Regions from separate parts of the Oceanobacillus sp. FSL K6-0127 genome, predicted to be linked through region 4. Evidence: riboswitches for the same ligand, from Rfam matches in the RefSeq annotation. Region 4 holds a riboswitch; each other region holds the start of a gene.
The links. A riboswitch is a leader RNA that binds a small molecule or an ion and turns the genes downstream of it on or off. The one in region 4 is predicted to bind S-adenosylmethionine.
Positions count from the first base shown of each region.

Region 1: linked by a shared signal. The riboswitch ahead of MHH64_RS04655 (MetQ/NlpA family ABC transporter substrate-binding protein) and the one ahead of ssuE (NADPH-dependent FMN reductase) in region 4 are both predicted to bind S-adenosylmethionine.
Region 2: linked by a shared signal. The riboswitch ahead of MHH64_RS16255 (methionine biosynthesis PLP-dependent protein) and the one ahead of ssuE (NADPH-dependent FMN reductase) in region 4 are both predicted to bind S-adenosylmethionine.
Region 3: linked by a shared signal. The riboswitch ahead of MHH64_RS11660 (bifunctional homocysteine S-methyltransferase/methylenetetrahydrofolate reductase) and the one ahead of ssuE (NADPH-dependent FMN reductase) in region 4 are both predicted to bind S-adenosylmethionine.

Region 1 covers NZ_CP150287.1:939,775-945,584, forward strand. Annotated here, with positions in the region: gene MHH64_RS04650 (ATP-binding cassette domain-containing protein) at 1-916, opposite strand, end outside; gene MHH64_RS04655 (MetQ/NlpA family ABC transporter substrate-binding protein) at 1,212-2,033, opposite strand; SAM riboswitch class I at 2,124-2,234, opposite strand; gene MHH64_RS04660 (PPC domain-containing DNA-binding protein) at 2,384-2,893, shown strand; gene MHH64_RS04665 (pyridoxal phosphate-dependent aminotransferase) at 3,202-4,371, opposite strand; gene brnQ (branched-chain amino acid transport system II carrier protein) at 4,651-5,810, shown strand, end outside.
Region 2 covers NZ_CP150287.1:3,270,207-3,276,016, forward strand. Annotated here, with positions in the region: gene MHH64_RS16245 (DNA topoisomerase) at 1-862, opposite strand, end outside; gene MHH64_RS16250 (hypothetical protein) at 1,378-1,527, shown strand; SAM riboswitch class I at 1,884-1,995, shown strand; gene MHH64_RS16255 (methionine biosynthesis PLP-dependent protein) at 2,071-3,189, shown strand; gene MHH64_RS16260 (aminotransferase class I/II-fold pyridoxal phosphate-dependent enzyme) at 3,186-4,373, shown strand; gene dacB (D-alanyl-D-alanine carboxypeptidase/D-alanyl-D-alanine-endopeptidase) at 4,476-5,810, opposite strand, start outside.
Region 3 covers NZ_CP150287.1:2,343,421-2,349,230, reverse strand. Annotated here, with positions in the region: gene MHH64_RS11670 (hydroxymethylglutaryl-CoA synthase) at 1-823, opposite strand, end outside; gene MHH64_RS11665 (reverse transcriptase-like protein) at 1,018-1,671, opposite strand; SAM riboswitch class I at 1,909-2,014, shown strand; gene MHH64_RS11660 (bifunctional homocysteine S-methyltransferase/methylenetetrahydrofolate reductase) at 2,202-4,067, shown strand; gene metE (5-methyltetrahydropteroyltriglutamate--homocysteine S-methyltransferase) at 4,105-5,810, shown strand, end outside.
Region 4 covers NZ_CP150287.1:3,633,742-3,639,551, forward strand. Annotated here, with positions in the region: gene MHH64_RS17925 (alpha-L-glutamate ligase) at 1-95, opposite strand, end outside; gene MHH64_RS17930 (LLM class flavin-dependent oxidoreductase) at 114-1,166, opposite strand; SAM riboswitch class I at 1,254-1,360, opposite strand; SAM riboswitch class I at 1,488-1,594, shown strand; gene ssuE (NADPH-dependent FMN reductase) at 1,976-2,527, shown strand; gene MHH64_RS17940 (LLM class flavin-dependent oxidoreductase) at 2,562-3,935, shown strand; gene MHH64_RS17945 (hypothetical protein) at 4,002-4,328, opposite strand; gene MHH64_RS17950 (Stk1 family PASTA domain-containing Ser/Thr kinase) at 4,500-5,810, opposite strand, start outside.

The DNA.
Region 1 (5,810 bases), 1.8 Mb from region 4:
TTCCAACGATGCCATTCTTTAGTTCCATAATGTTTGCCGTTAGAATATTTGGTTCCACATTAAATTTTTGACTTACCTGTGAAAGTAGAGGCTGTCCTGTGTTTTCACCGATAAATGTAAGTCTTGTAACAGTGCCATTCAGCTTCAATTGAGAAATAAGTGATGCTGATAATTTACGTTGGGAAATGGTATCTAAGAATTTCTTCGTCGTATGCTTACGTGGGTTGGTGAACAGTTCTATGCTTGAGCTCTGTTCGATGACTTCACCTTTTTCAAGCACGTACACATAATCGCATATTTTTTGGATTACATTCATTTCATGGGTAATAAGTAAAATCGTTATTCCGAGATCTTCATTAATTTTTAGAAGCAAGTCGAGAATCGAGTTTGTTGTTTCTGGGTCAAGAGCGCTTGTTGCTTCATCACTGAGAAGTATTTCTGGTTCTTGTGATAATGCTCTAGCAATAGCGACCCGTTGCTTTTGCCCACCAGATAGTTGAGAAGGATAGCTGTTTTGCTTTTCTGCTAAATCAACAATCTTCAAGTATTTTTCAACACGCTTCTTCACTTCCTGTTTATCATAGCCAAGAAGTTTTAATGGAGTTGCGATATTGTCATAAACTGTTGCAGTTTTTAATAGATTGAAGTGCTGAAAAATCATTCCAACCTTCTGCCGCGTCTTTCGCAGTTTTTCTGGTGGCAGGGAGGTCAATTCGGTTCCGTTGATTGAGACACTTCCGTTCGTAGGCTTTTCAAGTAAATTGACAAGCCTAATTAATGTACTTTTCCCCGCACCACTATAACCAATTACGCCGTGGATTTCTCCTTTTTTAACATGAAGGTTAACATTATTTACAGCTGTTACGTCCCCATTTTTAGATGGGAAAACTTTCGTGATGTTTTCTAATTTGATCATCTAACCTACATTCCTTTCGAAAAAGAATGCTGCTCCAGTAGTCGCAACATTCTTTTGTTAAAATACTGAAGTATAAAATTTGGCTGAATTATTTCTACGCCTAACATCGGCATACGCCTAAAGGGGCATGTTTCCTTTTAGATGAACTTGACTTCCGCCCATAGAAGAGAAAGTCATAGATCATCTTATACTTTGGAGTGAATCTCCTCCGTAAGAATGTTCGACAGGCAGAACCATCCCAAAGTTCGGGGCACAGTCGGTATGTCGATAACCGGGCGCTTCCGCTTTTATTTACTTATTCATCCCAGCTTGGAATTACAGAGCCTTGAAATTCTTCTTCAATAAATGCTTTCACTTCATCAGATTGGTATGCTTCAACGAATTTTTTAACGACTGGGTCATTTTCATTTTCAGCACGTACAACGATATAGTTTATATATGGAGAATTGGTGGATTCTAATAGAATTGAATCTTCTTTTGGACTAATACCTGCTCCTAAAGCGAAATTCGTATTAATTGCAGCTGCATCGACTTCGCTAAGTTGATTTGGAATTTGTGCTGCATCTAATTCAATGAATTCCAGGTTTTTCGGATTATCTACAACATCATGAATGGAAGCTGTCTCTTTCTTGTCTTCTTCCAACGTAATAATCCCGGCTTCTTCCAAAATAAATAGTGCGCGACCACCGTTTGTTGGGTCATTTGGAAGGCCAAATGTTGCACCATTCGGAATATCATCGATGCTCTCATATGTTTCAGAGTAAACACCCATTGGGTTTAAAATAGTTTTACCAACCGGCACTAAACTTGTCCCATGATCCTCATTAAATTGATCTAAGAATGGCTCATGCTGATAACTGTTCACATCTAAGTCGCCTTCAGATAATGCGGTATTCGGTAGGACATAGTCAGAGAATACTTTTAGTTCCACCTCAAGTCCGTTTTCAGCAGCAACATCAGCAGCAGCTTCTACAATTTGTTCATGCGGACCAGCAGTAACACCAACCACTATTTTATCCTCATTTAGTGCGTCGGTGCTGCCAGAGGCGTCATTACCACAAGCAGCTAGTACTCCAGCTAATAAAATAATTGATAACACAATTCCAAATTTTTTCATTTTGTTACCCCCTGTAATATAGTAAACTTGCTGATAATTAAATAGCCTCTCTTTAAAAGAAAGAGAGGCTTGTATATATACAGAGGTCCTCTCTCATCTTTCAAAACGTTATGTTTTGCAGGATTTAGCACCTTTCTATGCTGTAACATAAAAGGTTGCCGAGCTTCATCGGGCCAGTCCCTCAGCTACTCTTGATAAGAGATGTAGTCTATTCAATTCTATTTATTTAAATTAACGTATAATTCTAATTCAGTCAATACTTATTTTATTTATTCTTGCATTTCTTTTGGGACTCCCCTTATTATTGAGATAATTAGAATTTTCAGTTTCGTGAGTGGGAGAGATGAATTGTGTCATTGTGTCGTGCACATTTTGCAAAAGGGAAAGCAGGAACAGTTCTTGCGGCTAGGTTATTAGCAGAAACGGATCTTCTAACCGGAATTGAGCGGCTATGTCAAGAAAATGATATTGAATCGGCTGTAATCAGCAGCTGTTTTGGCAGCTTTAAGAAAGCCGGTTATTTATATTTAATAGCAAATAGTGAATCAAAAGTTGGTGCTGGCTATGGAGATTTGCAGGTAAGACAAGGACCAATTGAGTTTTTACAAGGGACTGGGGTTGTATGTCAGCGTGATGGTGACTATGATATTCACTTTCACGGTACGATGTGTGATCAAGAAGGAAATGTTTTCGGCGGTCATCTTGTAAAAGGGGAAAACCCCGTTATTACAGTAGACCTTGTACTTACGGCTATTGAAGGGATGAGCTTCAATCGAAAGTACGATGAAGAGACAGGCGGGAATCAGTTTTATCCTGTAGAGCATGGAAAGAACGTGACGTATAACCTATCGAAAAATTGAAGCTGGGACATACAAAAGTGTTTAATGTTAAAGACGAACGATGCATAAGCTTAGCGCAGGAATTATACGTAGACTCCAGCGGGAGGTAAGGCATAGGTGAGACACCGTAGTGCGATAGCGCAAGGGGGGATCACCAGCCACCACTGGATGCGCGAATTATATTTCCAGAGCGAGTTATTTGCACCAATCATGTTCGGTTTTTATTTCATAAAAATACTTTTGTCCCAGCCTCAGTGGCCGAACAAGAATGAACCATAAAAGGGGATCTTAATCGAGCTATAACTTTACGATCACCTTTTATGAGTTGGTTATTTAGGGAAAATATTAAGTTTTTCAATACGCTGAATAGCTTCCTTGATACGCTGCTCTTCAACGAGCAAGCCAATTCGGATATACCCCTCACCAAATGATCCGAAACCATTTCCGGCAGCTACTGCCACATCTGCTTTTTCTAGCAGAAAATCAGCGAATGTTTCACTTGTAAAACCATCCGGAACTGGCAGCCAGGCAAAGAAGGATCCTTTTGGAGCCTCGACTTCCCAGCCGATTCGTTGACATTCAGCTATTAATGTATTTCTGCGACCTTCGTAAAGTGCAACTAACGCTTCAACACATGCTTGGTCATCTGATAACGCGACAGCTGCAGCATGCTGGACAGCTGGGAAAATACTAACAAATAAATGATCCTGTAATAGATTAATTGCCTCTATCATTTCCTTGTTGCCTACTGCAAATCCGACACGCCAGCCGGCCATATTATACGTTTTCGAAAGCGTATAAAGTTCAATTCCAACATCCTTTGCACCTTCTGCCTCCAAAAAGCTAATTGGTTTATTCCCGTCAAAACCAATTGCTCCATAAGCAAAATCATGTACGACTCCAATGGAGTGCTCTTCGCCCAGCTTCACCGTTTTTTCAAAAAAGGCTTTCGAAGCAGTTGCACCTGTAGGGTTATTTGGATAATTTAAATAAAGAAGTTTTGCTTTATCTAAATGGCTAGAACTAAGACTATCATAATCTGGTAAAAAATTATTCTCTCGTAGTAATGGCATTGTTTCATGACGCACATTTGCCAATCCGACGCCTGATAGATAATCTGGATAGCCAGGGTCAGGCAGCAAAAGCAATTCACCGTCATTCATTAAAGCAAGCGGTAATTCTACTAATCCAATTTTTGTTCCAAATAAAATAGCAACCTCTGTTTCCGGATCCAAGTCAACGTTGTATTCTTTTTTATAGAAATCAGCTGCTGCCTGTTTTAATTCGGTTGTTCCGCGGAATGGGGAATATTTATGTGTAATCGGCTCTTGGGCAGATTGTTGCAATGCTTTAACGATGTGAGCAGGGGTTGGTTGATCGGGATTTCCCTGCCCTAGATTAATAACATCGCGACCTTCTGCATATGCTGCTGTAACTTTTTGAACGAGTGTTGCAAAAAATTGCGCAGGCAACCCTTTTAAACGATTCGAAAATTCCATTTGATATGACCTTCTTTACTAATAAGATGAATTGTTGAGTAAATTCTATAATCTTTTAATGGTTCTGTCTAGCAATGAAAAATTGTCGTATAAAAAACTATAGTGGCTAATCTGTTTGGATATTTTGAAAAATATCAAAAAATATTCTGTAATATATTGCATTTTTGTTAGGAAAATAGTATGATTATCAACATCAATCAATAGAACATGGCTCGAGTAAATTGTCGGAAAATTTTAATTAAATAGACGAGCTTAATTAGCGACGAGGGGGAACATTCGATGAATAATAAAATAACCTTTTCATCATATCTAGCAATCGGTTTTATGCTGTTTGCATTATTTTTTGGGGCTGGTAATTTAATTTTCCCAGCACAGTTAGGACAATATGCAGGGTCAAACATTTGGCCAGCAATTATTGGATTCTTAGTAACAGGTGTTGGATTGCCGTTACTTGGGATTCTGGCAATGGGCTTTTCAGGTAGTAGGAACCTTCAAGAATTATCTAGCAGAGTTCACCCTGTGTATGGTATTTTCTTCACGGCATTGCTCTATTTAACGATTGGCCCATTCTTTGCAGCTCCAAGAACAGGGACGGTGGCATATGAGGTTGGAATCGCGCCATTTATTAGCGAAGGTGCACAACAGACAGGTTTACTTGTTTTCACGATTCTATTCTTCGCGGTAGCACTTTTATTCTCATTATATCCAGGGAAAATAGTCAACAATGTAGGGAAAATATTGGCTCCAGCATTAGTTGTATTGCTTGTTATTCTGTTGTTGGTTGCTATATTCAATCCAATGGGTGCGATGCAGAACCCGCAAGAAGCCTATCAAGGTGGTGCATTTGTGACAGGTTTCCTGGAAGGCTATAATACAATGGATGCTTTAGCGTCACTTGTGTTCGGGATAATCGTAATTAACGCAATTCGTGCATTGGGTATTACCTCAAAAAGTGGAATTCTTTCTGCGACAGCAAGAACAGGGGTTATTGCAATTACGCTACTTGGGATTATTTATGTAGGAATTGCAATACTAGGAGCTACGAGTACAGAAACACTAGGTTTATTTGATACTGGTGGTCCAGTATTGAGTGGTGCTGCATCACATTATTTTGGAACGTTTGGATCTATTATGCTTGCAATCATGATCATCCTTGCTTGTTTAACAACAGCAATCGGGTTGATAACAGCCAATGCAGAGTATTTTAATACATTATTTCCAAAGCTTAGCTATAAGGTATTGGTTGTTTTCTTTAGTGTGTTAACATTTGTTGTTGCAAACTTTGGGCTCGCGAATATTATTACCTTCTCGATTCCGGTTTTAATGTTCCTATATCCATTGGCAATTGTATTAATGCTTTTGACATTTGTATCTCCACTATTTAACCATGCTCGTATGGTTTATGTAGCAGCGATTGCAGTTACATTCTTAATTAGTAT
Region 2 (5,810 bases), 360 kb from region 4:
ATTCTTTTTTCTTCTCTACTTGCTTATCTATAATAGTTGCTTGTTTGTTTTGAATCAAATTGTGGACTTCTTCCAACACTTCTTTTTTCTTAAACTTTTCATCTTTATTTTCTATATAGATTCCTTCATATTCATGGTTATCTTCAGTCTGGAACGTTGCAGTTAGTTTAAAATAATCCTCTGGCTTGAAATTAGCTATTTCTTGATCGCGATCATAGATGATTTTTAAGGTTGGTAAGAGTACCCTGCCTATATTCAACGCCTTGCTTTTTCCTTGTTGATATTTTAACGTTGCAACAGAGGTTAGGTTGATACCTATAACCCAATCGGCCCATTGTCTGCTAATCCCTGCATCTCGCAATGGTTGCATTGCATTGTTCGGTTTGAGGTTTTCTAACCCTTGCAGCACTTCATTCTGTGTCCATTCGTTTAAGAGCAAGCGAAATACACTAGCTTTCGGCTTTACTCCACCTCGGTAGATAATACTGTCCCCGATTAGCTGCCCTTCCCGGTCGTAATCACATGCTGAAATAATTGCTTCCAGATCATTTCGTTTCATTAGTGAATGGATTATTTTTAACTGTTTTGCAGCTCCACCATCTGTTTGTGATCGATTCCGAGGATTGCTTTTTACTTTATATTTAAATTCAGAAGGGATAAAAGGAAAATTATCCATTTTCCAGCTTCGCATTTTTCCATCATAGTCTTTCGCATCGTATAACTCTACAAGATGCCCAAACGCCCAAGTAATGATATAGTTGTTTCCTTCAAAATAGCCATCTTTCTTCGTTTTTATTTTCAATGCGTCTGCAATGTTTTTTGCGACGGATGGTTTTTCTGCTAGTATTAATTGGACTCCCAATTCGAATTCATCCCCTATCCTTTAACTCCATATCTATTAATTTTCCGTTATTCTCGTTTAGAAACATTCGTTCGATATACTATTATGCCATAGATTACACTTTTTTTCTAATTGATTCCTATACCGAACTTGGCTAAGAATAGATAGGCTGCATTCAAATACTGTTATATTTTTTTCTGCACCACTACAAAGACATTTTTGCGATCCGTGAAGTTATTCTGACGAGCCCAATCTTCTACCATATACGTAAAAACTAGATCTTGCTTTCGTTTACTTAACATTTCTTTGTCCTCTGGATATTAGATTGAATACATTTCCTTCGCAGTTAGATTTAAAGCCATAACAATATTGTCATCTATCTTTTCAATCAAAAGGCAGATATAAGTAATACATCATACTTTTTTCATACACAAAAATATATTAGGTTTTTATTACGCTTATATTTTCCAAGTGAATGGTTAAACTAGCCTCATTGGTGTAAATAATCACCACAAATTTTCACAGGAGGGGCGATAATGTCTGAGGAAAATAAAAACCGAAACAAAGATAAAGGAAAACAAAACAATCACAATAAACATAATAGGCAAGGCAATAATACGGAATTCGCGAGTGAAAATAGTGAGTTTCTAAACTTAGACAATAAGAAAAACAAACGTAAAAGGTAGCATCTTTAGAACAAAAGCGGAAGCATCCGATTTAGCGATGTACCTACGACACCCCGAACTTCGGGTGGTCCGGCGGGTCGAACATTCCTACGAAAGAGATAAAGAAAGCATCTCCCTTTGGGCGTAGTCTAGTTTTAATCGCCCATTCTGTTACATGGTGTCAGTGCCCGCTTTCACCACAGGGGGATAAGTGCGACTAATCCTCTGGCACATAAAGCTGAGTCAATGGTTAAATGTTAACTCAGCTTTATGCTTTACGAACGAAAACAATAAAACGAAATGCCTCTTGCTTTTTTCAGATTTCTAATGTAAGGTATTACTAATATAATTTCGAAAAATTACATAAATCTATTTAATTCTTATCCAGAGAGACGGAGGGACTGGCCCTTTGATGTCTCAGCAACCAGCCGATAGCGGTCCGGTGCTAATTCCAGTAAGCAACTATCCAAGTTGCTTAGAAGATAAGAAGAATGCTGTGCTATTAAGAGCAATCTTCTTATCTGAGGGTTGCTCTTTTTATTTTTTCTATTGGAGGCTAAAAAAATGACAAACAACAGGTTACAAACGAAATTCGTACAACTAGGAAATAAGAGTGATGAAAAAACAGGCGCAATTAATCCACCCATTTACTTATCTACTGCCTATCAGCACAAAGGCCTTGGACAGTCAACTGGATATGATTATACAAGAACGAAAAATCCTACCCGAACTATTTTAGAGGAAGGTATTGCTGACTTAGAGACAGGTGATTCGGGGTTTGCCTGTAGCTCGGGGATGGCAGCTATTCAATTAGTACTATCCCTTTTCCGTTCAGGTGATCATATCCTTGCACCTGAAGACTTATATGGTGGTACCTATCGGATTTTCGAACAATATGCAGAAACCTACCAAATTGAGACTACTTACGATACGTTTGAAACAGTTGAAAAAACGGAGCAGTTAATTAATGAACGTACGAAGGCTCTTTTTATCGAAACACCTACAAATCCATTAATGCAGGAAATTGATATTCTTAGCTACGCAACATTAGCCCAGAAGCATAAGCTTTTACTCATTGTTGACAATACCTTTTTAACACCTTACTTACAACAGCCACTACAGTTAGGGGCAGACATTGTTATCCACAGTGCGACCAAATATATTGGCGGTCATAACGATGTACTAGCTGGATTAGTTGTTGCAAAAGGAACAGAAATCTGTGAAAAGCTATCCCAGAATCATAATGCTACTGGTGCGGTACTCTCGCCTGTTGACTCTTGGCTACTTATTAGAGGATTAAAAACATTAGCGCTCCGTGTTGAAAGACATGAAGAGAATGCAAAAAGCATAGCAAAATTTTTAAATAAGCAACCAGCAGTTTCAAATGTATTTTATCCAAATAAGGGTGGAATGCTGTCTTTCTCTCTCAAAGAGGAACAATGGGTCGATCCATTTCTATCTTCATTAAATTTAATCGTTTTTGCTGAGAGCCTTGGAGGTGTAGAAAGCTTTATTACCTATCCAACAACGCAGACACATGCTGACATACCAGAACAGGAAAGAATTCGTCGAGGCATAAGCAATCATTTACTCCGATTTTCTGTAGGTATTGAGCATGTTGAGGATTTAAAAGCAGATTTACAACAAGCACTATCCAAATTGAATGAGGAGGATGAGAAATGAATCAAGTGAAGCGGCATGTGGAAACGAAATTCATTCATGGATCACAGAGAGGGGAAACAAGCACTGGAGCGGTAAATACGCCTATTTACCTTTCATCTACTTTTCACCAAAACAGCTTTGATGCGTTTGGTCCGTTTGATTACAGCAGGTCAGGAAATCCAACACGTCAGGCATTGGAGGACAAAATTGCAGAGCTGGAAAATGGTTCACACGGATTCGGATTTGCGTCTGGTATGGCAGCCATTTCCTCTGTACTATTATTGCTCTCTGCTGGTGATCACGTATTAGTAACAACGGATGTATACGGCGGAACATATCGTTTCGTATCAGAGGTTTTGAAACGATATCAAATTGAACATACCTTTGTAAATATGACCGATTTAAATGAAACGGCTCATGCCATTCAGCCGAATACAAAAGCGATTTATATTGAGACACCTTCCAATCCATGTATGAATATTACGGACCTTACCGGAATCGTAAAAATTGCCAAGGCTAATAATTGCCTTACGTTTGTCGATAATACATTTATGACACCACTTTATCAGAATCCATTAGACCTCGGGGCAGATATTGTACTTCATAGTGCAACTAAATTTCTATCCGGTCATAGTGATGTGATTGCAGGATTAGCTGTTACTCGTGATGAATCGCTCGGGGAAAAACTTGCTTCTATCCAAAACTCCTTTGGCGCAATTCTTGGTGCTCAAGATTCCTACCTATTACTGCAGGGAATGAAAACGTTAGGGGCTCGTTTGAAACAGTCTAGTCAATCCGCACAAGTATTGGTTGACTACTTAAAAGCACATCGGTTTGTTGAAAAAGTGTATTATCCTGGTTTAGCCTCTCACCCAGGATTTACAATTCATCAAAGGCAGTCCAAAGGGTCTGGAGCTGTCTTTTCGTTCCAATTACCAAATAGAACTGCTGCAAAAGCATTTGTAGATCATGTTCAGATACCTGTTTTTGCTGTTAGTCTTGGAGCAGTGGAATCCATTCTGTCTTATCCTACAACAATGTCACATGCTGCGATGTCGAAGGAAGAACGTGAAAAAAGAGGCATTACAGATGGATTATTACGCTTTTCAGCAGGATTGGAATTCACAGATGATTTAATTGCAGATTTTGATCAAGCACTCCATGCAGCTGAAGTTTATGCTGCAGTAAAAACCTCTGCTTCTTAATCTAATTTAGATTATTGCTTTATTGGCGAGCTCTGTCCTCAGACAATGCGTAAAGGACAGAGCTACTGCAGCTTAAAAGGCTGGGAATAAAGCCTATTACGATTATTTACCTTCCGCCACCACTATCCGTTCTACAATTTCATCCTCAATCACCTTTCCTACTTCTTCACCAAGTAGGTTATTTACCAGGATAGAAAAAATCAACCGCTCTCCATTGGATATATCTAGATATCCTGACAACGTGCTTACCCCCTCAATAGTTCCCGTTTTTGCTTGCACAGAAAACAATTTCATTCGTTCTTGAAGTGTTCCGCCAATCATTCGATCCGCATGTCCAGCTACTGGTAGTGCATGCAAAAATACAGGAAACCACTCCTTTTTCTGAACTTCATACAATAATTGAGAAATTTCATTTGCCGGAATCAAATTACTATGTGATATACCAGAGCCATCTTTGATTAACAGATGTTTTACTGCAATGCCTAGCTGCTTCATTTCCTTCTCCAGTACTGGAATACCTTTTTCCCAACTTCCCTCTTTATGAATCCTTCTACCCATTTCCTTTATTAGCATTTCCGCTATTCCATTATTGCTTAACTTCATAAAAGGAATCAGTATTTCCGAGAGCGGAACGGAATCTTTTGAGCTTAGTACGGTTGCATTCCTAGGGGATTCCCCTATTTTCACTTCACCATCCCAGCTTATTCCTTGCTTCGTAAGAGCGTTGCTGAAAAGCCTCATGGCGTATTCACTAGCGCCCCATACAGACATCCATCGTTTAACGGCCTCAGAAGTATATGCAATTTCACCTGAAATTGTTATTCGATTACTGCCATGCTCCCGTTCCACTATCAAATCATCGTCCAGAGCCTCTTTCACCGTTATTGCCTTATTTTGAACCGTTACATAATCTGTGTTCGGTGATATTGTAAATATTGGCGGCTCTCCAATAACTGTAGGTATCACTTCGATTAACACAGAACCCGTATCATAATCTTTATTTGGAGAAGCTGTCAACGCAGAAACTTCTGCACCATAATAATATTGCTCATCCGACCAAACTAAATCACGAGAAAGTCGTACATGATCATACCACATATCATCCCCAATAATATCTCCAGTTATCTTATGGATACCTTTTTTCTTTATTTCTTCTGCGAACGCTTTAAAGTCCTCCTTCAGTAAAGTAGGATCACCTTTACCAACTAGAAAAAGGTTGCCTTCAAGCGTATCTTTTCTTAACACCCCATCTGTTTGTAATTGTGTAGAAAACGTATAGTCTTCTCCTAATACATTCAATGCAGCTGCAGCAGTTAAAAGTTTCATATTCGATGCGGGACGAAGACGAATATCATGATTATATTCATATAAAACATCCCCAGATACTGCGGAGCGAATGCTAATACCAATTATTGCCCCCTCTAGCTTTGCATCTGT
Region 3 (5,810 bases), 1.3 Mb from region 4:
TTCCAACGTTTCGATTATATTGCGTACTTACTTGATAATTCGCAACCAATCTTTCGTTGTCTTCCTCTCTACCTTCATCTAAAATCGTACGTAACGCCTTTAATCCCATCTTTGTATATGGCAAGTGGTAACAAATTGCCTCAAAATCTTTCAATTCAAGACCTGACTTTTCTTTATACTGCTCCCAAACCTTCGAAAAGAAGTATATGTATTGCTCATTGGAAAACTTTCCATCAACAAACGCTTTGTCAGAGTAAATCGGTCTCCAGAAATCCATAATGTCATTTGTAAAATAAGCACTATGCTCTTCAAGGACCATGATTCTTGGATTTGCACTAATCACCATCGCAACTGCTCCTGCACCTTGTGTGGATTCACCGGGGGTATTTAGACCGTACCTCGCGATATCAGAACCTATTACCAATACCTTGCTTTCCGGATTTAATGCAATATGCCCTTTTGCCAATTGAATTCCAGCAGTTGCACCGTAGCATGCCTGCTTCATTTCAACAGTACGTGCATGGGGATTTAACCCAAGTAAATTATGTACATAGACCCCTGCAGACTTCGAGTTATCAATACCTGATTCGGTACCAAAAATAACAAAATCGATTTTCTCTTTATCTGCCTCGTTTAAAATCCCAAGTGCAGCGTTCGCAGCCAATGTAACCGGGTCTTGTGTAATAGGCGGAATCGCCATTTTTTCCTGTCCAATTCCAACGGTGAACTTTTCCGGCTCTATGTCTCTTGCAACAGCTAATTTGTTCATATCTACATATAAATGCGGTGTATAAAAACCTATCTTATCAATCCCTATATTCAATGCCCTGCTCCTTTACAACTACCAAAATTTTATACTGTACTGCTTCGTGAAATAGTGCACAACTATTATTTTTTAAATTAAACAACAGTTAAATGATAATATAATGTATTACGAAAAACAACTCATTTGAAGTTAGATGGAAAGGTTTTCTAAACTACCGGATTAGCTAATTTGTCTGTATGATTGATTATCTATCAGCGCTCACGATGACTCATAATTTCAATCTCTTGTAGGGCCTGTGTTGCTAATTGATCAGCCTCACGGTTCATTTTCCGGGACACATCTTTATAAGTTGGGGCAATTCCAAGCTGTTCTAACTTTTGTTCAATCCGATTAATCCATGCTGCTAGCTCCTTTTCATAGCATGGCCATTCCCCATCCAACTGATGAATGACAACCTTTGAATCTCCAACAAATGTTACTGGTAAGTGGTGCACACCTAATAGCTCTAATTCAGTTAATCCTAAATGAAGCGCCGCATATTCTGCTTCATTATTATTTATAAGGCCTTCCACTAAAGCATTTTTTCTTATCCGATAGGCCTTTTCATTTTGCTCATAGTAAATGACACAGCCAAGACCTGCTTTATCTGTCTTCAAGTCAAATCCACCATCAAAATAGACAGTTATATCATGCGGTTCCGTTTTAATTTCTTCCATGTATTTCTTTAATTGCTTATAGGTCCAGCTTCTATCATTGCTATCAATAAATGTTAATTGCTTGATTCTTCCAGTTTTCTCCATGTCTTCAGCAATGATGACGGCTTGTCCAGCTTGCATCATATCTGAGCTAAGCATCGTCTCTAATCCCTTTTTTGTACGATATGTTAATTCCATTCTCACTTGCATAGATAAACCCTCCTTTTTACTTGGATATAAAACAAAATAAATGACATGAAATTTGAATAAAACACATTTAATGAATGAACCTTTCATTCATATTATTTTATATTGTATCCTAAAAATGCACATATCTTAGCAACACCACAAATTTGTTTTAATAATAACAAAAATGTATTTAATAAAACAATTGACAAAACTATAAAATTTATGCAAAATGGATTTAACAACTGAATATTCGTTATTTTCTTATCCAGAGAGGTGGAGGGATTTGGCCCTACGATACCTCGGCAACAGGCTTTTTTAAGTACTGTGCTAATTCCAACAAGCATTAATGCTTGGTAGATAAGAAGAGTAAAGTGAATAATACATACATGACCTCTTCTTTTCGGAAGGGGTCTTTTTATGTTTTCCCACCTTTTCTTATCACCACGAATACAATTTTCCACTAATGACAGCTTCAAAGGAGTGAATTAAAAGGTAGTGAAGAAAATGAAATGAGGTAATTGCTACTTTTAACGATAAAGGAGGACAGAAAAATGAGTTTATTAAGTGCTCTTGAAGAAAGGATCCTTATTGGTGACGGTGCAATGGGAACGTTGCTGTATTCATACGGCGTTGACCGTTGCTTTGAAGAATTGAATTTAACACATGAGGAACAAATTACCCGTATTCATCGATCATATATTGAGGCGGGATCCGATTTAATCCAAACCAATACGTACGGAGCAAATTACATTAAGCTTGCTCGTTATGGCTTAGAAGATCAAGTTAAAAAAATCAATACCAAAGCAGTGGAACTTGCTAGAAAGGCTGCTAAAAAAGACACTTTTGTTCTCGGAACTATCGGAGGGATACATGGCGCACAAGCATTAAATGATACAAAAGAAGAAATCAAACGAAGCTTTCGAGAACAGCTATATTGCTTACTGTTAGAAGGTGTAGATGGCCTTATTTTAGAAACCTATTACAATCTTGATGAGCTATTAACCGTATTAGAAATTGCCCGAGAAGAAACAACAATACCGATTATCACAAATGTCTCCATGCACGTACCAGGTATTCTTGAAAATGGTATCCAGCTAAAGGATGCTTTACAACGGCTAGAAGATACGGGTAGTAATATTGTTGGCGTCAACTGTCACTTAGGTCCATTTCATATGCTGCAATCATTAAAAGATGTTCCATTGTCAGATAAGACATTCTTAGCGGCTTACCCAAACGCTAGTCTGCCAGCTTATCACGAGGGCAAGCTCGTTTACGAAAATAAACCTGACTATTTCACTCGATGCGCCGAAGATTTTCGCAATGAAGGTGTTCGCTTGCTTGGCGGTTGCTGCGGAACAACCCCTGAGCATATCAAAGGATTAGCGCAAGGAGTTCGTAATTTAAAGCCATTAACGGAAAAGAAGATTATTAGAAAGCCTTCCCCTATTGAAGTAACACGTAATCAGACGACTAAAGAGACCCCTTTAGTCGATATCGTAAAGAAAAGACATTCCATCATCGTTGAGCTAGATGCTCCGAAGCATCTGCAAACAGACGCATATATGGAAGGCGTGAAGGCATTAAAGAAGGCTGGTGTCGATGCAATTACATTAGCTGACAACTCGTTAGCATCACCAAGAATTAGCAATATTGCGATCGCCGAAAAAATAAAACAAGAGGTTGGGCTAAGACCTCTCGTTCACTTAACTTGCCGCGATCGTAATTTAATCGGGCTGCAATCCCATTTAATGGGACTCGACACGTTAGGGATTCATGAAATTTTGGCAATTACGGGAGACCCAACGAAAATCGGCGACTTCCCAGGTGCCACTTCTGTTTTTGATGTAACATCGTTCGATCTAATTAAACTAATCAAGCAATTTAATAAAGGGCTTTCCTTTTCTGGTAATTCCTTACGACGGAAAACTTCTTTCAAAGTTGGTGCAGCTTTTAATCCAAATGTGGCTCATCTTGATAAGGCAGTCAAACGAATGGAAAAAAAGATTAGCTATGGTGCCGATTATTTTCTAACACAACCGATCTTCAATAAGGAGCAAATCATACAGCTGCATGAAGCAACAGCGCACATCCAAACACCTATTTATATAGGAATTATGCCGCTGACATCAACAAGAAATGCTGAATTTCTCCACAATGAAGTACCAGGAATTAAATTAAATGACGATGTTAGATATAAAATGCGCTTTGTCTCGAACGATCGAGACAAATCGATTGAACAAGGGATTTCAATAGCAAAGGAACTTATTGATGTATCCTTACGATATTTCCATGGTATCTATTTAATTACACCTTTCGCACGTTATGACATGATTATTCGTCTTATTGAATATATCCAGGAAAAAGTCCCCAAAAGTAACTTCGAGGAGGTGTTGTCAGCAACCCCGCACAGCCTATAGTAAGAATTAAGATGAAAACAAATGAGGAGGAAATGAAATGACAAATGTGATTAGCTCAAACTTAGGTTACCCAAGAATCGGGAAGAAAAGAGAATGGAAGCGCGCCTTGGAAGGATACTGGAATAAGCAATTATCCGAAAAGGAACTTTTAGAGAAAACTGATGCCATTAGATTCGCAAACTTAAAAAAGCAAAAAGAAATTGGTATCGATCTTGTACCGGTTGGCGATTTTACACTATACGATCACGTCCTAGATACTTCCGCTATGTTCGGTGTTGTACCAGATCGTTTTAACTATGATGGCGGAAAGGTTAACCTCGAAACATATTTTGCTATTGCTCGCGGTACAGAAAATGCGGTTGCCTCTGAGCTTACGAAATGGTTTAATACAAACTATCATTATATCGTTCCAGAGCTTGAAAATGTGACACCAACGTTAACAGAAAATCCCCCGCTAAAATTCTATAAAGAAGCAAAAGAAAAGTTAGGAATCGATGGGAAGCCTGTCATTTTAGGTCCAATTACATACCTAAAATTATCAAAAGGATACGAAGAAAATGATTTCTCTAACGTCTTGCAACGCTTTATACCTTTATATGTCCAACTATTAAAAGAGTTAGAGCAAGCCGGTGTCTCTTGGGTACAAATCGATGAACCGATTTTAGGAACTAATCTATCAAAAGAAGTTATCCAAAAAGCAAAACAAGTTTATGAGCAATTTCATAATGCAGCACCAAAATTAAAGCTAATTTTACAAACCTATTTCGAGCATATTATTCACTACGAAGAAATTATCGAGTTTCCTGTTCAAGCAATCGGACTTGACTTTGTCCATGGAGAGTCGCTAGAGCTTATTAAACAATTCGGATTCCCAGAAGATAAAGTACTCGCAGCCGGGATTATTAATGGGCGCAACGTTTGGAAGGCTGACTTGGAAGCTAAAACCGACCTGCTCGAAACAATCTATCAAACTGTTAAAAATAAGCAAATCATTATCCAGCCTTCCTCATCATTATTACATGTTCCAGTCACGAAAGAATCTGAAGCACAACTTGATTCCAATGTGAAGAATGGTCTGTCCTTCGCGAATGAAAAGCTTGATGAAATTGTAACACTTACAAAGGGATTACAAACTGGGAAACAGACAATCGTCCAAGAACTAGCTAGAAATAATAAGGAACTTGAACAGTTTAACCATTCTACACACAGAAATAATGAAATTGTTCGAAAGGAAGTCGAAGCACTAGGAATTACGGATGCACAACGTTCCTTACCATTCGCTGAACGAATTCAGAAACAGCATGAGGTCTTGCAATTACCATTACTTCCGACGACAACTATTGGCAGCTTGCCACAAACCCAGGAAGTTAGAAAAACAAGAACAAAATGGCGTCAGGGAACAATTACAGAAGCTGAATATGAACAATTTATTAGAGATAACATAACAAAATGGATTCATATCCAAGAGAAAATTGGGTTAGATGTACTTGTACATGGCGAATTCGAACGCACAGATATGGTCGAATACTTTGGAGAAAAGTTAAACGGCTTTGGTGTGACAGAATTCGGATGGGTCCAATCCTACGGTTCACGATGCGTAAAACCGCCATTGATTTTTGGTGATGTTTCGTTTGACACAGCAATGACTGTAAAGGAAAGTATTTTCGCGCAATCCTTAACAGACAAACCTGTAAAAGGAATGCTCACTGGTCCAGTAACTATTCTAAACTGGTCTTTTGTCCA
Region 4 (5,810 bases):
AACCAATCTTCATAAGGTAAATTAAGCTCTTTTAATCGATTAATTAAATGCTCTGTCCACTCATTATTTTCATGGATAACGTATATTTTACTCATTTATAATTCTCCCCTAACTTAGATATTCGTTAATGTATTACGTAATTCTTCAACCTTAGGCATTACTTGCTTTGCAAAGCGTTCCAATTCTTCAAGCTGTGGAGAGCATTGTAATAATAGTTGATCTACTCCGGCTGCTTCATAAGCTAAAATTCGCTTTGCAATTTGTTCCGGTGTGCCAACAAGATTCGGACGCAATCCCCGGTTTGATACTGAGTAATCTTGCAATTTAAGCTGTTGCTCAAGCTCTGATTTCGTTGTAAAATCTTTCATACCTGCATAGCCTGCTGCATCTTTAACTGTCGTAATACGGTGTAATTCTTCCTGTGCCTCTTCCTCCGTATCTCTGCAAATAACATAGGCAGCCATACTAAATGATTGCAATGCTTCTTTTTCAGCCTTCTTTCTACGTCTCTTCATATCTTCAATTTTATTCCTAACTTCTTCCACCGTTCCGCCATGCATCACATATGCGTCACAATAAGCTGTAATAACTTGCTTTCCTTTTTCACTCTCACCACCAGCATATAAAATTGGATTTGGCCGTTGAACTGGCTTTGGTGATAAATTTGTATTTTTAATGTTATAAAACTTTCCATCATAAGAAAATGTCTCTTCCGTCCATAATCCTTTTAAAACTTCTAAAAATTCACTTGTACGATCATAGCGATCATTATGCTCTGTAAATTCTCCACCATACTGTTTGGCCTCTTCCTCCCACCAACCAGAGACAACATTTAAAGTGAATCGACCATTGCTAATTTGGTCAATATTTGCGGCCATTTTAGCAGTTACCGCCGGGTTATGGAATACCGGTCGGACAGCGGTCATAATTTCCATTTTCTCGGTAACAGCTGCCAGTGCTGCGGCAGTTGTCCATGCTTCAATAGAATCGGCTTCAATCCCTTTAATATCATTCAAATATAATTCAGCTATTAACGTTGTATCATAACCCCACGTTTCAGCGTGTTGAATGACTTTCTTTGCGTAATCAAATGTTGGTGGCATATTTTCATCCTCTACATTCCTTAGCCATCCACCAAAAATCGGTAACCAAAACCCATATTTCATTGTTCCATCTCCTCCTAACTTCTGTTCAACAAAAAACCTCTATTCTAGGATAAGAATAGAGGTTTTACATATTATGTATGTATGCTCTTCTTATCTTCCAAGCAGTCTGCTTGATGGAATTAGCACAGTATTCTTAAATGAACCTGTTGCCGAGGATTCTTTGGGCCATGTCCCTCCACCTCTCGTGATAAGATAAATCAAATAATGAAGTTGTTGGTTGAATAATAATATAAAACTTAAGAAATGTCAATCAATTAATTCTTATAATTCTTAGTTGACTTATATGATTTGATATATTAGAATATATCCAACAATTGAAAATTCTTATCAAGAGAAGCTGAGGGAACTGGCCCTATGACGCTTCAGCAACCACTAATTATTTTAGAAAGGTGCTACTTCCAGCAAGATTTTTTCTTGAGAGATAAGAGCTGATAAATGATGTAGTGTACCCTCTTTTCTCTTTTTAGAAGAAAAGGGGGTTTTTTACTCGTATTAAATATTTAGTACCTGTCAACTAAATTTAAACTGTGAACTAACTGCTTTGGTATGAGCAATTCCGCTAAATATACACAATGATCTAGCACTAGCGGTGGAAACAAACAGTGACTTCTGCCGGGGGACGGAGCCATAGTGAGACTTCAAAAACGACAGTTCAAAAAGGTTCACGGGTCACCCGAATAAAGCGTAGTGTGTTTCCGTAGCGAGTATACGTACCAATCCATCATTACAGATTAGTGCAGTTTCTCAAAAGTCTAATATTAACCAGTGTTTCGTAGAGTACAAATAAAAAGCTAAAGGAGAATGTTTACATGAGCGAGATTGTAATTCTATCCGGAAGTCCTTCTGAGTTTTCAAGATCTGAGCAGGTGCTTAAATATTTAGGTACTTTATTAGAAGGTGAGCAATTCTCAGTAACGCATATTTCTGTAAAAGATGTACCATATGAAGATTTATTTCAAGGAAATTTCAATAGTACTGCTGTTAAAGAAATTGCAGTCAAAATCCAACATGCCAAAGGACTAATCGTCGGATCACCAGTATATAAAGGAGCATATTCCGGTGTGCTAAAAGCTTTGATTGATATATTGCCACAGGATATTTTGAAACATAAGCCAGTACTACCGCTTATGACAGGTGGAAGTCCCTCCCATTTACTTGCTGTCGAATATACGTTAAAGCCAGTTCTTGCTACATTAAAAGCACATAATTTAAAAGGTCTTTACCTATTGGATAGACAGATTGATAAGCAAAATCCCCTTCCAATTATTGATGAAGATATTTTACAACGAACAAAAAAACAACTCTTTTACTTTGTTCAGCTTATAAATAATCCAGTTGCTAGAGAAGTTGTTACGTACTAAAGATGCTATTCAATAATAAAAAGGGAGAAATAATATGACAAAAAAGCGTATTTTTTTAAATGCTTTCGATATGAATACTCCGGGACATCAATCACCTGGACTATGGACACATCCAGATGATCAGTCGCATCGATACAAAGATAGTGCCTATTGGACTGAGCTTGCAAAAACATTAGAAAATGGAAGATTCGATGCAGTCTTTATTGCAGATGTATTAGGGACCTATGATGTATATGGTGAATCCCGTGATGCAGCAGTAAGAAATGGTGTGCAATCACCAGTTAATGATCCATTTCTAATTGTTCCATACATGGCAGCAGTGACAAAGCATCTGGGTTTTGGAATTACTGCTTCTGTGACACATGAGCATCCATACACATTTGCTCGTAAAATCAGTACGTTAGATCATTTAACAAATGGACGTATTGGCTGGAACATCGTTACCTCTTATTTAAAAAGCGCAGCTGTTAATATGGGATTAGAAGATCAGATTAATCATGATGAACGCTATAATATTGCGGAGGAATATTTGGAAGTTTGCTATAAGCTTTGGGAAGAAAGCTGGGAAGATGATGCGGTAAAGCTTGACAAAGAAAATCGCGTTTTTACAGATCCAAGTAAAGTTCATGATATTAACCATCAAGGAAAATATTACCGGGTCCCTGGTGCTCATCTATGTGAGCCTTCTCCCCAACGGACCCCTGTTCTTTATCAGGCGGGCGCATCCAAAAAGGGGCGTGCTTTTGCTGCTAATAATGCGGAGCTTGTTTTCATTGGCGCACCAACGATTGCAACAGCAAAAGCAACCGTGGATAAACTGCAAGAAGATATCGAACGGGCAGGAAGATCCAAAGAAGAAATAAAAATTCTTATGATGTTTGTACCGATTGTTGGCAAAACAGAAGCAGAGGCTAAAGAAAAATATAAAGACTATCAACAATATATAAGTGCAGAAGGTGCACTAGCACTATTCGGTGGGTGGACTGGAGTCGATTTATCCCAGTACGCAAAGGATCAAGAAATCAGTTATATCGAAAATGATTCGATTCGGTCCGCACTTGAAAATTTCACAAAAATCCATCCTGATCGACCATCAACAGTAGAGGATGTTATCCAAACAATTGGTATTGGTGGAATGGGAGCAACGGCAATTGGCGCTCCCGAACAGATTGCAGATGAGATGGAGCGATGGGTCAACGAAGCTGGTATAGACGGATTTAACATCGCATATGCCATTACTCCAGGGTCTTTTAAAGATTTCGTTGAGCTCGTTATACCTGTTTTACAAGAAAGAGGACTTGTTCAAACCGAATATGAAGGAAGTACTTTAAGAGATAACTTATTTGGAAAAGGCGATAAGCTCCTTGACACGCATCCTGGAAGGAAAAAACACTTGCTTGTAAAGTAGTAATAACTAAAAAGGAAAGCATGCCATTTCATTATAGGCATGCTTTTTTACTGGTGAGTTTACCATTCAATGTCTGTGCTCCTCACTATGTATTACTTCTTCCAAAAATGTTTCAGATTTCGTATGATCATGTTCATCACAGTAATAAACAACTGTTTTTATTTTATGAGAAATATCACATACATATGAATATCTAAGGAGGTTTTTCATATACGAACCCTCATGAGAACCTACTTCCAATACAGTTGTATCCGTACTATATTCTACCCAATTATGATGTGATGATTCCTTATCATTACTCTCATGCTCTATTACTTCTGCATTCACTGTATTATATGACACTGCTAGGACAATTACTTGGAGAAGAACCACTGCAAAAATCAATTTTTTCATCAATTCACCCACTAATTTAAAGTCATTAAATAATTTCTGCCGTTTTTTATGAAAATATACATTTAGATTCAATTCTCTTGTATGGAAATTAAAAACAGGAGCACTATCCCTATAAATGATAGTACTCCCATTATAACTTTAAAGGCTTCTCAGTCTAAAATAATATTGCTTTTATTTCTCATAAACCTCATCGCTCTCATCACTTTCCACAGATTGTTCCGGTCCGCCACCGACTACATAATCTTCCGGTGCATCCTCAAAGTAATCGGACGGATTCGGTGCTGCCGAAGCATTATTGCTTATACGGATTTCAACCGTATAAGTCATCCGAACAAATTCATTAAATACACCCATGTCCACGACGGTACCTTTCACTTCAGGGGAATCAACATATTTCACAATATAGTTAATATCGGCACCTTTCGAGTGATATTCTTCATAAAACAATCTTGGCAGATCGCCTTCTAACTGACCTCGAAAATCACGTAAATAAGGACTTCCTTCTGAATAAGTAACGGTAATATTCTTATTATCTTTATCTGTCAGCTTTGTTCCTGCCTCAACGGACTGTGAAATAAGTGTTCCGTATGAAACATCTGTGCTAAATTTATGTTTTACTGTCACGAGTAGATCAGGATAATTTGCCACAGCTTCTTCTGGAGTCAGCTCCCCAAAGTTCGGAACTTCAGTAGCTTCTCCCAATGAGACAACAACTTTCATTTTATCCCTTTTAGCAATTTTTTCATCTGGTGCTTCACTCTGACTAATAATATTCCCGGCTTCAATCGTGTCGGAATCCGATTCTTCATATGTCATTTCAATTTCATTGGTTTCTGCCCATTTTTCTACTTCTTCTTTGGCTACCCCAGCAAAATCAGGTATGTTGATATTCTTCTCGAAAACTTCTTTTCCTTTTGAATAATAGACAGCAGCACTATCTTTACGCTTGTATTCTGATTCATCAATGTTGCTATCCCTGATGGAAAACTGAATAAAGCCACCTTCTTCGATATCATCGCTATATTCTGTGACCATCTGCAAATTTTCTGCTTTATTTTCATCAATCCAGGTTTGCGCTTCCTCATGTGTCATCTCCGAAAAATCAACAAGCGGAATAACCTCTTCTGGGTCAGCTCCTAAGCTGCTAGTTAATTGAAGCGTTTTTCCTTTTCTAATCTTTTCTCCAGGAGATACACTTTGCGAAATAATCTGGTTTGCATCATACTCCATACTATATTCCTGCGCTAATTCAACCTCTACATCATTTTCACTTGCCCAAGAACGTGCTTCTGAAACAGGCTTGTCCACAAAATTTTCAACTTTCACATGAACAAGCATATAGTAAATGAAGAATATCAAAACACAAGCTAAGACAGTTCCAGAAATAATCAGCCACATCCGACGTCTTTTTTTCTTTCGATAATCCTGATCAATTTCTACTTCTTCTTCTGCGTCTTGACGGCGACTGCTTCTGGAAGAATT